DNA from 3 places in the Streptomyces sp. NPDC058691 genome. Region 3 is predicted to be linked to each of the others. Evidence: riboswitches for the same ligand, from Rfam matches in the RefSeq annotation. Region 3 holds a riboswitch; each other region holds the start of a gene.
What was found. A riboswitch is a leader RNA that binds a small molecule or an ion and turns the genes downstream of it on or off. The one in region 3 is predicted to bind S-adenosylmethionine.
Positions count from the first base shown of each region.

Region 1: it holds a riboswitch for S-adenosylmethionine, as region 3 does, so the genes downstream of both, ACFWVC_RS27940 (aminotransferase class V-fold PLP-dependent enzyme) here and thrC (threonine synthase) in region 3, are expected to answer to the same signal.
Region 2: it holds a riboswitch for S-adenosylmethionine, as region 3 does, so the genes downstream of both, ACFWVC_RS17230 (glutathione S-transferase C-terminal domain-containing protein) here and thrC (threonine synthase) in region 3, are expected to answer to the same signal.

Region 1 covers NZ_JBHXSO010000045.1:57,205-61,267, forward strand. Annotated here, with positions in the region: gene ACFWVC_RS27935 (Lrp/AsnC ligand binding domain-containing protein) at 1-21, shown strand, start outside; gene ACFWVC_RS27940 (aminotransferase class V-fold PLP-dependent enzyme) at 58-1,389, opposite strand; SAM riboswitch class IV at 1,544-1,660, opposite strand; gene trpD (anthranilate phosphoribosyltransferase) at 1,805-2,869, opposite strand; gene ACFWVC_RS27950 (cytochrome bc complex cytochrome b subunit) at 3,009-4,063, opposite strand, start outside.
Region 2 covers NZ_JBHXSO010000021.1:91,121-95,183, forward strand. Annotated here, with positions in the region: gene ACFWVC_RS17220 (amino acid ABC transporter ATP-binding protein) at 1-731, opposite strand, end outside; gene ACFWVC_RS17225 (amino acid ABC transporter permease) at 728-1,753, opposite strand; SAM riboswitch class IV at 2,374-2,482, shown strand; gene ACFWVC_RS17230 (glutathione S-transferase C-terminal domain-containing protein) at 2,724-3,551, shown strand; gene ACFWVC_RS17235 (cupin domain-containing protein) at 3,649-4,063, opposite strand, start outside.
Region 3 covers NZ_JBHXSO010000010.1:81,167-85,229, forward strand. Annotated here, with positions in the region: gene ACFWVC_RS09775 (ubiquitin-like small modifier protein 1) at 118-396, opposite strand; gene thrC (threonine synthase) at 440-1,732, opposite strand; SAM riboswitch class I at 1,751-1,878, opposite strand; gene ACFWVC_RS09785 (glucosyl-3-phosphoglycerate synthase) at 2,036-3,007, shown strand; gene ACFWVC_RS09790 (trehalose-6-phosphate synthase) at 3,282-4,063, shown strand, end outside.

The DNA of each region.
Region 1 (4,063 bases), on a different contig from region 3:
GCCATCGGTCTCGACTCCTAGGGACTCCGGCCGGCAGGGCCTCGCCCCGGCGCGCCGCTACGCGGGGACGCAGCGGCCGTTCTCGGTGCGGTAGCGCCACCGCGCGCCGTCGGTGACGAGCGTACGGACGGCGTCGAGGAAGCGGTCGACGTGCTCGTCGGGGGTGCCCGCGCCGAAGGAGACGCGGACGGCGTTGAGCGTGGTGTCGCCCCCGCAGTCCCCCGGTTCCGTGTGGTCGCCGAGCAGCGTGCGGACGAGCGGGTGGGCGCAGAACAGTCCGTCGCGGACGCCGATGCCGTACTCGGCGGAGAGGGCGGCGGCGAAGTGAGAGCTGTTCCAGCCGTCGACGACGAAGGACAGGACGCCGACGCGGGGGGCGTCCTCGCCGAACAGGGACAGCACGCGGACCTGCGGGATCCCGGCGAGCCCCTCGCGCACCCGGGCGACCAGCGCCTGCTCGCGCTCGACGAGGCCGTCGAAACCCGCCTCGCGCAGGGCCCGGCAGGCGGAGGCGATGGCGTAGACCCCGATGACGTTGGGCGAGCCGGCCTCGTGGCGGGCCTCCGTGGTGTGCCAGTCCACCTCGACGCCGCCGTCCTCGCGGCGGGCCACGCGCCGGGAGGCGCCGCCTCCCGCGAGGTAGGGCTCGGCCTCGCGGAGCCAGTCGGCGCGGCCGGCCAGGACGCCGGACCCGAAGGGCGCGTAGAGCTTGTGCCCGGAGAAGGCCACCCAGTCCACGTCGAGTCCGGCCACGTCGACCGGGTGGTGCGGCGCGAGCTGCGCCGCGTCGAGGACGATGCGCGCGCCGTGCGCGTGGGCGGCCGCCGCCAGCTCGCGGACCGGCCAGAGCTCTCCGGTCACATTGGACGCACCCGTCACACAGACCAGCGCCGGCCCTTCCGTCTCGCGCGCGGCCAGCGCCCGTTCCAGCACGGCCACGGCCTCCGCGGGGGTCCGGGGCGCGCTCAGGTAGGTGACATCGCCGTCCCGCCAGGGCAGCAGCGAGGCGTGGTGCTCGGTCTCGAAGACGAAGACCCGGGTCCCGTCCGGCACGACGGAGGCCAGCAGGTTGAGCGAGTCCGTGGTCGACCGGGTGAAGACCACCTGGTCGTCCGCCCGGCAGCCGAGGAACGCGGCCACCTCCGCGCGGCTCTGCTCGAACAGGTCCGTCGACAGCTGCGACAGGTACCCCGCGCCCCGGTGCACGCTGCCGTAGTAGGGCGCGTAGGCGGCCACGTCGTCCCACACCCGCTGGAGCGCGGGCGCGCTCGCGGCGTAGTCGAGCGCGGCGTAGGCGACCTCGCCGCCGGTGACGAGCGGGACGAGGACGTCGCGGCCGAGGACGGGGAGCGGAGTGGCGCGGACGGTGGCAGCGGGGTGCACGGACATGGCGAAGTCTCCTGTGGGCAGGGGGAAGCGACGGGGCGTCAGGGATGACGGGAAAGCCCTCGGGACACCGGGCGGCACACAAGGCACGCCCGGGGAGGGTGGAAAGGGGCCTTCGGGCCCTAGCGCATTCGCTTGCTCATGGAAGAACTCCTCATGACCGCGCTTGCCGCAGACCTCGCTGCCTGCGGCCTGGTCATCACCCGGGGCACCCCGCCACGGAAGGAGGGTTGCCGGACAGCGGGCCGGGGCCGTGTCGCTGTCACTCGTGACCTGCGCAGCATCCTGCCACAGACCTCCGGCGCCGCAAGTCGCGGTCCGCATCCCGGACATCGCGCACCGGCGGCCCCGGGTACGGCGGGGACACGGAAGGGCCGGGGCGCCCGGCCCCGGCCCTTCCGTGTGAACGTCCGCGCGACTAGGAGTTGGTGGCCGCCGCCCACCGCTCCAGCGTCTTCGCGGCCGCGCCCGAGTCGATGGACTCCGCCGCCCGCGTCATCCCGGCGGCGATGCGGTCGGTCAAGGTGCCCTCCGCGGGCTCCAGCGCCACCAGTGCGGCAGCGGAGTTGAGCAGGACGGCGTCCCGCACCGGGCCCGTCTCGCCGGCCAGCAGCCGGCGCGCCACGTCGGCGTTGTAGGCCGCGTCGGCGCCCCGCAGCGCCTCGACCGGGACCAGCTCGATGCCGACGTCGCGCGGGTCGAAGGAGACCTGTTCCACGGCCCCGTCCCGCACGATCCACACCTGGGAGGTGGCCGTGACCGTCAGCTCGTCCAGTCCGTCGTCACCGCGGAACACCAGCGCGGAGGTGCCCCGCCGCGCCAGCACACCCGCGATCAGCCCGGCCATCCGGGTGTCGAAGCAGCCGACCGCCGACGCCCCGACCCGGGCCGGGTTGGTCAGCGGGCCGAGCATGTTGAAGGAGGTCGGGATCCCCAGGTCGCGCCGTGCCGAGGCGACGTAGCGCATCGCGGGGTGGAACTTGGCCGCGAAGCAGAAGGTGATGCCGGTCTCCTCGGCCACCCGGGCGACGCGGTCGGGCGACAGGTCCAGGTTGATGCCCAGCTTCTCCAGCACGTCGGAGGCGCCGCTGGCGCTGCTGGCCGCGCGGTTGCCGTGCTTGACGACCTTGGTCCCGGTACCGGCGATGACGATGGCGGACATCGTCGAGATGTTGACGGTCCTGGCCCGGTCGCCGCCGGTGCCCACGATGTCGACTGCGGGCCCGGGGATGTCGAGCGGCAGCGCGTGCGCGTACATCGCCTCGACGAGGCCGGTGACCTCTTCGACGGTCTCGCCCTTGGCCCGCAGGGCCACCATGAAACCGGCGATCTGGGCGTCGGAGGCCCCGCCGCTCATGATGCGGTCCATCGCCCACGCCGTCTCCGCGCTGCTCAGGTCCTTCCCCGCCAGCAGCGTCGCCAGTATCTCGGGCCAGGAGCGATCCGCCGCGGTGTCGCCTCCAGCGGGGTTCACAACGCTCATGGTCCACACTCCGGGTGGTCTGACGTGCAATGGATGGTCCTTCGGCCCCAGCCTATCGGCGCGGGGGAACGGGAAAGGGCCCCGTCCACCGGATGAACTCCGGCGAACAGGGCCCTGCCCGGTGGCACAGCGTCGGGGATCAGTGGTGGCCGTGGCCGCTCGTGATCTCCTCGTACTCCTCGGCCGACGGCTTGGGGATCTGGGTCCCCTCGCCGTAGTAGCCGCGCGACAGCTTCGCGCGCAGTCGCGTGGTGAGGCCGACCTTCTTCTCCACGCCGTTCTCGTCCGTCTCCGGGCCGATGTCCAGCGGCTTGGGCTGCTCGTGCGAGGTGAGCGTGAACAGCCTGGACTGCTCGAGCGGCTCGTGGATCTCGATGAACTCGCCGTGCGGCAGCCGCTTGATGATGCCGGTCTCGCGGCCGTGCAGCACGTTGTCGCGGTCGCGCCGCTGCAGGCCCAGGCAGATCCGCTTCGTGATGAAGAAGACCAGGACCGGCAGGACGAAGAAGGAGATCCGGACCACCCAGGTGATCGCGTTGATCGACAGATGGAAGCGGGTGGCGAAGAGGTCGTTGCCGCCACCGACCAGCAGGATCAGGTAGAGGCTGATCCAGGCCGCGCCGATGCCGGTGCGGACCGGGCGGTTGCGCGGGCGGTCGAGCAGGTGGTGCTCGCGCTTGTCACCGGTGACCCACGACTCCAGGAACGGGTAGGCGCCCATGAAGCCCAGGACCAGCGGGAAGACCACCAGCGGGATGAACACACCCAGCACGAGCGTGTGGCCCCACAGGCTGATCTCCCAGCCCGGCATGATGCGGATCAGGCCCTCGGAGAAGCCCATGTACCAGTCGGGCTGCGCGTCGGTCGACACCTGGTCCGGCCGATAGGGGCCGTAGGACCAGACCGGGTTGACGGACACCAGCGCGGACATGGCCGCGATGACGCCGAAGACCAGGAAGAAGAAGCCGCCCGCCTTGGCGGTGTAGACCGGCAGCAGCGGCATGCCGACCACGTTCTTCTCGGTCTTGCCGGGGCCGGGGAACTGCGTGTGCTTGTGGTAGAAGACCAGGATCAGGTGGGCCACCAGCAGGCCCGCCATGATGCCCGGGATCAGCAGCACGTGGATCGTGTAGAACCGCGGCACGATGTCGTGCCCTGGGAACTCCCCGCCGAAGAGGAAGAACGACAGGTACG
Region 2 (4,063 bases), on a different contig from region 3:
TGGTTCAACACCTCGTCGGGCGGGCCCTGTTCGACGATCCGGCCGTCGTCGATGAAGACGATCCGGTCGGCGACCTCCCGGGCGAAGCCGATCTCGTGGGTCACGATGACGAGGGTGGTGCCGCTGGTGGCCAGATCCTTGATGACGGACAGCACCTCGCCGACCAGTTCGGGGTCCAGCGCGGAGGTGGGCTCGTCGAAGAGGATGACGCCGGGGCGCAGCGCGAGGGCCCGGGCGATGGCCACCCGCTGCTGCTGACCGCCCGACAACTGCCGTGGGTAGGCGTCCGCCTTGTCGGCGAGCCCCACCCGGCCGAGCAGGGTACGGGCCAGTTCCCTGGCCTCCGGCTTGCGCAGCCGGCCTGTCGCCACCGGCGCGGCGGCCACGTTGTCCAGCACGGTCAGGTGCGGGAAGAGGTTGAAGTTCTGGAAGACGAAGCCGATCCGGCTGCGCTGGGTGAGGATGACGCGCTCGCTCAGCTCCTTGAACCGCTCGCCGTGCCTGCGGACTCCGATCGGCTCACCGTTCAGGCTGACATGGCCGATCTCGGGCTTCTCCAAGTGGTTGATCACGCGCAGCAGCGTGGACTTGCCGGAACCTGAGGGCCCGAGGATGACGGTGACCTCCCCGGGCCGGACCGTCAGACTCACGCCGTCCAGCACCCGGTGGGTGCCGTACCACTTGTGCACGTCGTGGACCTCCACCGCGGCGGGCTGTATGCCGGTGGTCATGGGGTGGTCTCCGTCCGGATCCGGGTCCGCAGGTCGCCCAGGGCGGCCCGCAGTCTCTGTGCGGGAGTCGGCGGGACGGTCCGCAGCGCGCCCCGCGAGTAGTACCGCTCCACGTAGAACTGGACGACGGAGACGACGCTGGTGAGGATCACGTACCAGATGGTGGCGACCAGCAGCAGCGGCACGATGTCGCCGGGGTAGGTGCTGCCCATGCTCTGCACCGAGCCGAACAGGTCGAGCAGCGAGACGTAGAAGACCAGCGAAGTGCCCTTGATCAGGCCGATCAACTGGTTGACGTAGTTGGGGACGACGGACCGAAGGGCCTGGGGAAGGATGATCCTGGCGAACTGGTAGCGCTTGGGCAGTCCGAGCGCCGAGGCCGCCTCGTGCTGGCCCTGGTCCACCGAGAGGATGCCGGCGCGCACCACTTCCGAGGCGTAGGCGGCTTCGTTGAGGCTGAGGCCGATCACGGCGACGACCATGTCGGTGGCGAGCCGGGACTCGTCGAAGGTGAGGAACGCCGGGCCGAAGGGTACGCCGAGGCTCAACGTGCGGTACAGCGCGCTGAAGTTGTAGAGGAACAGCAGCACGACGATGAGCGGGATCGACCGGAACAGCCAGGTGTACGTCCAGCTGACGGCGCGCAGCACGGGGCTGCTGGAGAGCCTGGCCAGCGCGAGGACGATGCCTCCGAGCAGACCGAGCACCGCACTGTACGCCGCCACCTCCAGGGTGATCAGCAGACCGTCGACGATCACCGGCCGTACGAACCAGTACCCGAAGCGGTCCCACTGGAAGAAGGGGTTGGTGAGCAGGCCGTGCCCGATCTGGGCGACCAGCACCAGCACGATCGCCGTGGCGATCCACCGGCCTGGGCGGCGCAGGGGCAGCACCCGCTGTGCGGCCAGGGGCCGGGGTCCGGGCTCACGCACCTCGTCGGGCACCTCGTCGGGCACCTTGGCCGGCGCCCGGTCCTGGGGCGCCGAGCGGGCGGACACGGCGGTGCCGGGGGGTTCACTCATCAGGAGGCTCCAGCGGATGGGCGCACCCCGGTCGCGCAGGCGACGGTGGACCGGCCGGGCGCGGGAGCGGCCCGGCGGTACGGGGTGCGGGGACGAGCGGAACGGGGCCGAACAGGCGGGCACGCCCGCCGCGTCAGCGGGGGGTGCCGGCGTTCAGGAAGGGACCGTCAGCCTTGACAGAGCGCGCGACAGGACGCGGAACACGCGCTACACAGCGCGCTGCTGACGCCGGCCAGACCGACGGGCCGCTGCGTGTACGCCGGGACGAGGCCGTGGCGCCGCCACGCTGCCGTCCCCGGGATCGCGTACATCGCCGTCACCGTCACCGTTCCGCCCCGCGGGGGCCTCGCGCCTGCCGACCGTCGTCCGGTCCGGCCGTCATCCGGGACACCCCATCGCTGTGCGGGGGTTGCCACCGACCGGCCGAGGCCGGTCCGCCGCTGACATCCGGGACCGTTCTGCGGCGTAAGTTAGACACGGGCCGCGGGGAATGTCAACGACGCCGTCTCACATGCCGGATGCCGCCGTGAGACGCGCAACGCCTTCTTGACGCGCCGGGTTTGCCGGCCCAACACTGATGGGAACGGTCACGATTGTCAGCGCCCGCGGTGCCGTGTTCCGGCTCCGTGGGTCATCGGCCCCGGCCCGCTGACCGGCAACCCTCACATCGCGGTGGGGTGCCCCGGGTGACGACCGGGTCCCGCCGGCGCGGCGGGTCAAGCGCGGTCCCGCGTCTCGCGGGCCCCGAGCCGGGGAGGCGGACATGTCCAGGGCACGATCCGCTCTCCTCACCCGTCGGCTGCACATCGACTTCCTGCGCGTCTGCAGCGCCTTCGGCACGGCCGGCTGACCCCGACGAGTCCCCGCCCGTACCGACTCAGGGGCCAGGTGCGACCAGGCACAGGGCCTTCAGCCGTTCCGCCGCCGGTGCCCGAGGGCAACCGGGGGCCCACCATGCCCTGGAGAGTGCATGCCCGAGACGATCTCGCGCGATTCCGGCTCCGCGCCGCTCCGCGATCTCAGCTTCCGCACGTCCTGTACCGCGCTGCCGCGCACGTCCCGTCCGGACCGCTTCCGCAGCCGGATCGGTGCCGACGCCGCCGGCGGCTTCTACCCGGCCCCGCGCCGCTACGAGCTGTTCCTCTCGGCGCGATGCCCGCAGTCACGGCGGGTCTCCGTCACCCTCGACCTGCTCGGACTGCGGGACTCCATCGTCACGACGCTCGTTCCGCCGGCGTCCCCCGACGCCGCGGACGCCACCGACACCACCGCCACCGCCGCACTGACGCCGTTGCTCAGGGCCTACGAGGCCACCTGGCACGGCTACGACGGACCGCTCACCGTGCCCGCCCTGTGCGACCGGTGGACCGGACGCGTCGTCAGCAACCACACCCCTGACATCCTCCGCGATCTCGCGGGCCGCCTCGGCGACGCGGCGCGCGGACCCGTGCCCGTCCTGTGCCCCCCGGCCCTGGCCGGCGAGATCGAGGCCGTCCAGGACTTGGTGGAGGAGGACGTCATGTGCGCCGCGGAACAGGCCGCCGCGGCCCCGGCGGCGGCGGACCGCGCGAAGTCCCTGGAGAGGCTGCGCACGGCGCTCGGCCTGCTGGAGCGCCGACTGGCGTGCGGGCCGCACGTTCTGGGCGAGCGGCTGACCGCGGCGGACGTCGATCTGTGGGTGGCCCTGACCGACCTGGCGGAGGGTGTGCTCTCCCCGTACGACGGCCTCACGGCCTATGTGCGCCGGCTCGCGCAGCATCCGGCCTTCCGCGTCCCGCACGGTCACCCCGGCCGCTGAGGTCGCGCGTCCCGGCAAGGCAGCGCGGACGTCCGCCCCTCCCGTACGAGGAGGGGCGGACGTCCGCGCTGTCCCGAGTCCTGGAGTCCCCGGCGCCTCAGGCCTCCTCGGCCGGAAGGGCGTACAGCCCGGGCAGGTTGACCACGATCGCCTCCTGGGTGCTGCGGGCGATGACGACCACGGCCTCCTCCGCGGGGTCCGGGTTCTCCTCCCGGTGCGGCACGAACGGCGGGACGAAGATGTAGTCGCCCGGCGAGGTGCGCAGTCGCACCTCCTCGGGCTCCCGACCGGAGTCGTCGAGGAAGACGAACTCGGGGTGTCCGCTCACCACGTAGATGGCGGTCTCGGACTCGCCGTGATGGTGGTCGGACGACGACGTCGCGGGGGCCACATGGGTCTGGCCCATCCACAGCCTCTCGGAACCCACCGTCTTCCCGCTGACGGCGGCGAACCTGCGCATGCCGCCGGTCTGCGCGGTCCCGTCGTCCAGGGAGTCCGCGCGGATGTGGTGG
Region 3 (4,063 bases):
GTTGCAGGGAGTTGCGAGCCGTCAGGGCAACTGTACAGCCCTTCAACTACCTCTCAAGCACACAGGGGTGCCGGGAGCGAGTCCCGGCACCCCTGGCCGTTCCGCGGCGCACGCGGCTCAACAGCCCCCGGCGACCGCCGGGATGATCGAGACTGACGCGCCCTCGGCCACGGCGGTCTGCAGGCCCTCCGAGAAGCGGACGTCGTCGTCGTTGACATACACGTTCACGAAGCGGCGCAGCTTGCCCGTGTCGTCCAGGACGCGCGCCGAGATGCCGGGGTGGTCCTTCTCCAGCGACTCGATGACCTCGGCCAGCGTGCCGCCGTCGGCGGGCACCTCGGCCCGGCCGCCGGTGTAGGGCCGAAGGATGGTGGGAATGCGGACGTTCGCGCTCATGATGCGGGGTTCACCTTCGATCTGGGACGGTCGGCGATCGGGGTCAGCCGGCCAGGCCGGCGGCACGGAACGCGTCGACGCTCGGGCGGATGGTGGCCGTGGGGCGGGAGGTCGCGGCGACGGCGTCCAACGTCTTCAGCCCGTCACCGGTGTTGAGGACGACCGTCTCGGCGGCCGGGTCCAACTGCCCGCTCTCGATCAGCTTCTTCAGGACGCCGACGGTCACGCCGCCCGCCGTCTCCGCGAAGATGCCCTCGGTGCGGGCGAGCAGCTTGATGGCGTCCACGATCTGCTCGTCGGTGACGTCCTCGACCGCGCCGCCGGTGCGCCGGGCGATGTCCAGCACGTAGGGGCCGTCCGCCGGGTTCCCGATGGCGAGGGACTTGGCGATCGTGTTCGGCTTCTGCGGGCGCACGACGTCGTGCCCGGCCTTGTAGGCGGTGGACACGGGGGAGCACCCCTCGGCCTGGGCGCCGTAGATGCGGTACGGCTTGTCCTCCACCAGGCCGAGCTTGATCAGCTCCTGCAGCCCCTTGTCGATCTTCGTCAACTGGGAGCCGGAGGCGATCGGGATGACGAGGTTGTCCGGCAGGCGCCAGCCGAGCTGCTCGCAGATCTCGTACGCGAGCGTCTTGGAGCCCTCGCCGTAGTAGGGGCGGAGGTTGACGTTGACGAAGCCCCAGCCCTCGCCGATCGGGTCGCCGATCAGCTCGCTGCAGAAGCGGTTGACGTCGTCGTAGTTGCCCTCGATGCCGACCAGTTCACCGCCGTAGACGGCGGCCATGACGACCTTGCCCTCCTCCAGGTCGTGCGGGATGAACACGCAGGACCGGAAGCCGGCGCGGGCCGCCGCGGCGCCGACCGCGCCCGCGAGGTTGCCGGTGGAGGAGCAGGACAGGGTGGTGAGGCCGAAGGTGCGGGCGGCCTCCAGGGCGATGGCGACGACGCGGTCCTTGAAGGAGTGCGTGGGGTTGCCGGAGTCGTCCTTGATGTGCAGGCCGCCGGTGACGCCCAGTTCGCGGGCGAGGTTGTCGGCCTTGACCAGCTTGGTGAAGCCGGGGTTCAGATTGGGCTTGGAGGCCACGTCGGCGGGGACGGGCAGCAGCGGCGCGTAGCGCCAGATGTTGTTCGGCCCGGACTCGATGCGCTTGCGGAGCGTCTCGGGATCGCCGGCGGGGAGGTCGTAGGCCACTTCGAGCGGCCCGAAACAGATCTCGCAGGCGAAGACCGGGCTCAGCGGGAAGCGTTCGCCGCACTCGCGGCAGGACAACGCGGAAGCGGGTCCGAAGGGGGAATCCGTGGACGCGACGTCGGTGACAACAGTCTGCGCAGCCATGTCAGGCGAGGCCCTTTCTCCTCATCTTCCTCACGGCGAATCTCGCCACGAGACGGAATTGGCACCTTCCCCACCTGGACCTCGCGGTCGGCGGGAGGGTTGCCGGGGCTTCAACGGGCCGTTCCCTCTGCCCCTCTGGATGAGCGGTATGGCACCGGGCCCAGGGCCCGTGCATTTGTCGGACGAGGCGCGATCACCGCGGACATACGATGGTCATGCCTCGTGTTCAAGACTGTAACCGACGACCTCGAACCTGGTCACAGGCCGTCCGTCCCTCGAGACGGGCAGAAACGGAGCAGCGCAGTGCTCGACGAGGTGGCCGGCTGGCTGCGGAGGCGGTCCTGGACCGCCGAGTGCCGCCCGCTGTCCCAGCTCCTCGCCGCGAAGCGGGCCGCGGGCCCGCGAGGGACGGTCAGCGTGGTGCTGCCCGCGCTCGACGAGGAGGCCACGGTCGGGGCGATCGTGGCGGAGATCCGCCGCGAGCTGATGTCCGAGGCCGTGCCGCTGGTCGACGAGCTCGTCGTGCTGGACTCCGGGTCCACGGACCGCACGGCCGCGGTCGCGGCGGAGGCGGGCGCGACGGTGGTCCACCGGGACGCGATCCTGCCGCGGCTGCCGGCCGTGCCCGGCAAGGGCGAGGTGCTGTGGCGCTCGCTGCTCGCGACGCGCGGCGAGATCGTCTGCTTCGTCGACGCCGACCTGCGGGAGTTCGACGCGCGCTTCGTCTCCGGGATCGTCGGGCCGCTGCTGACGGACGCGGGCGTCCAGTTGGTCAAGGCGATGTACGACCGGCCCCTGGAGACCGGTGGCACGGTGGTACCGGCGGGCGGCGGGCGGGTCACGGAGCTGGTCGCCCGGCCGCTGCTCAATCTGCACTGGCCGCAGCTCGCGGGCTTCGTGCAACCCCTCGGCGGGGAGTACGCGGCGCGCCGGTCGCTGCTGGAGCGGCTGCCGTTCCCTGTGGGGTACGGCGTCGAGCTGGGGATTCTCATCGACGCGCTCAACACGGTCGGGCTCGACGCGCTCGCGCAGGTCGATGTCGGGGTGCGGCACCATCGGCACCAGGACGGGCAGGCGCTCGGGCGCATGGCCGCGACGATCTACCGCACGGCGCAGACGCGGCTGGCGCGGGGGCATCTGGTGCGGCCCGTCCTGACGCAGTTCGACCGCACCGCGGACGGGGGCTTCGAGCCGCGCGTCCACGACGTCGTGACGGAGGAGCGGCCGCCGATGATCACGGTGCCGGAGTATGCGCGCCGCCGCGCTGTGGCGTGACGCTCCGCTTGGCGTTCGGGTGCGGGTGCGTTTGCGCTGGTCGCGCAGTTCCCCGCGCCCCTGTTGGGCTGCGGCCGGCTGCCCCGCGCGGGTACGTCGTGGCTGATCGCTAAGTTCCCCGCGCCCCTTACGAGGCACGCTGTCGCGCCGGGCACGGCGGCACCGCGACGCGCGCGGTTCGCCGCGGCCCTCATGGGGCACGCGGCGGCACCGGAACGCTCGGGTGGCGTAGCGCACACGTTTGCGGGTGGGGATGCGTGGCTAGGCTGGCCGCATGGTCGCATCGGATGGCGCGCGGGTTCTGGTGGCGTCGAATCGCGGGCCCGTCTCGTACAGCCTCAGGGAGGACGGGACGCTGGAGTCCCGCCGCGGGGGCGGCGGTCTCGTGTCGGGGCTGAGCGCGATCGGGCCGGACACGGACGCCGTGTGGGTGTGCGCAGCGCTCGGCGAGGGCGATCGCGCGGCCGTGCTGCGGACCCCGGAGCGGAGCGGGCGGCTGGCCGCGGAGGACACCGGTGACCAGCGGGTACGCATGCTGGACATCCCGGCGGACACGTTCGCGTCCGCCTACAACGGGATCGCGAACTCCGTGCTGTGGTTCGTGCACCACCTGCTCTTCCAGACGCCGCTGGAGCCCGTCTTCGACGAGGACTTCCGCGAGCAGTGGGCCGCGTACGTGGCGTACAACAGCGCCTTCGCGGACGCGCTGGCGGAGGAGGCCGGGGAGGGCGCGGCCGTCCTGGTGCAGGACTACCACCTGACGCTGGTGCCGCAGCTGCTCCGCTCGCGCCGCCCCGACCTGCGGATCGGCCACTTCTCGCACACGCCGTGGGCGCCGCCGGAGTACTTCCGGCTGCTGCCGGACGACGTGGCGGCCGAGGTGCTGACCGGCGTCCTGGGCGCGGACCGTGCGGCGTTCCTGACCCGGCGCTGGGCGGAGGCGTTCGCCGCGTGCTGCTCCGACGTGCTCGGCGCGACGGTCAGCCGGGACGACGGCGTGCTGACGGTGACGTACCAGGGCCGCACCACCCGGATCGGGGTGCACGGGCTCGGCGC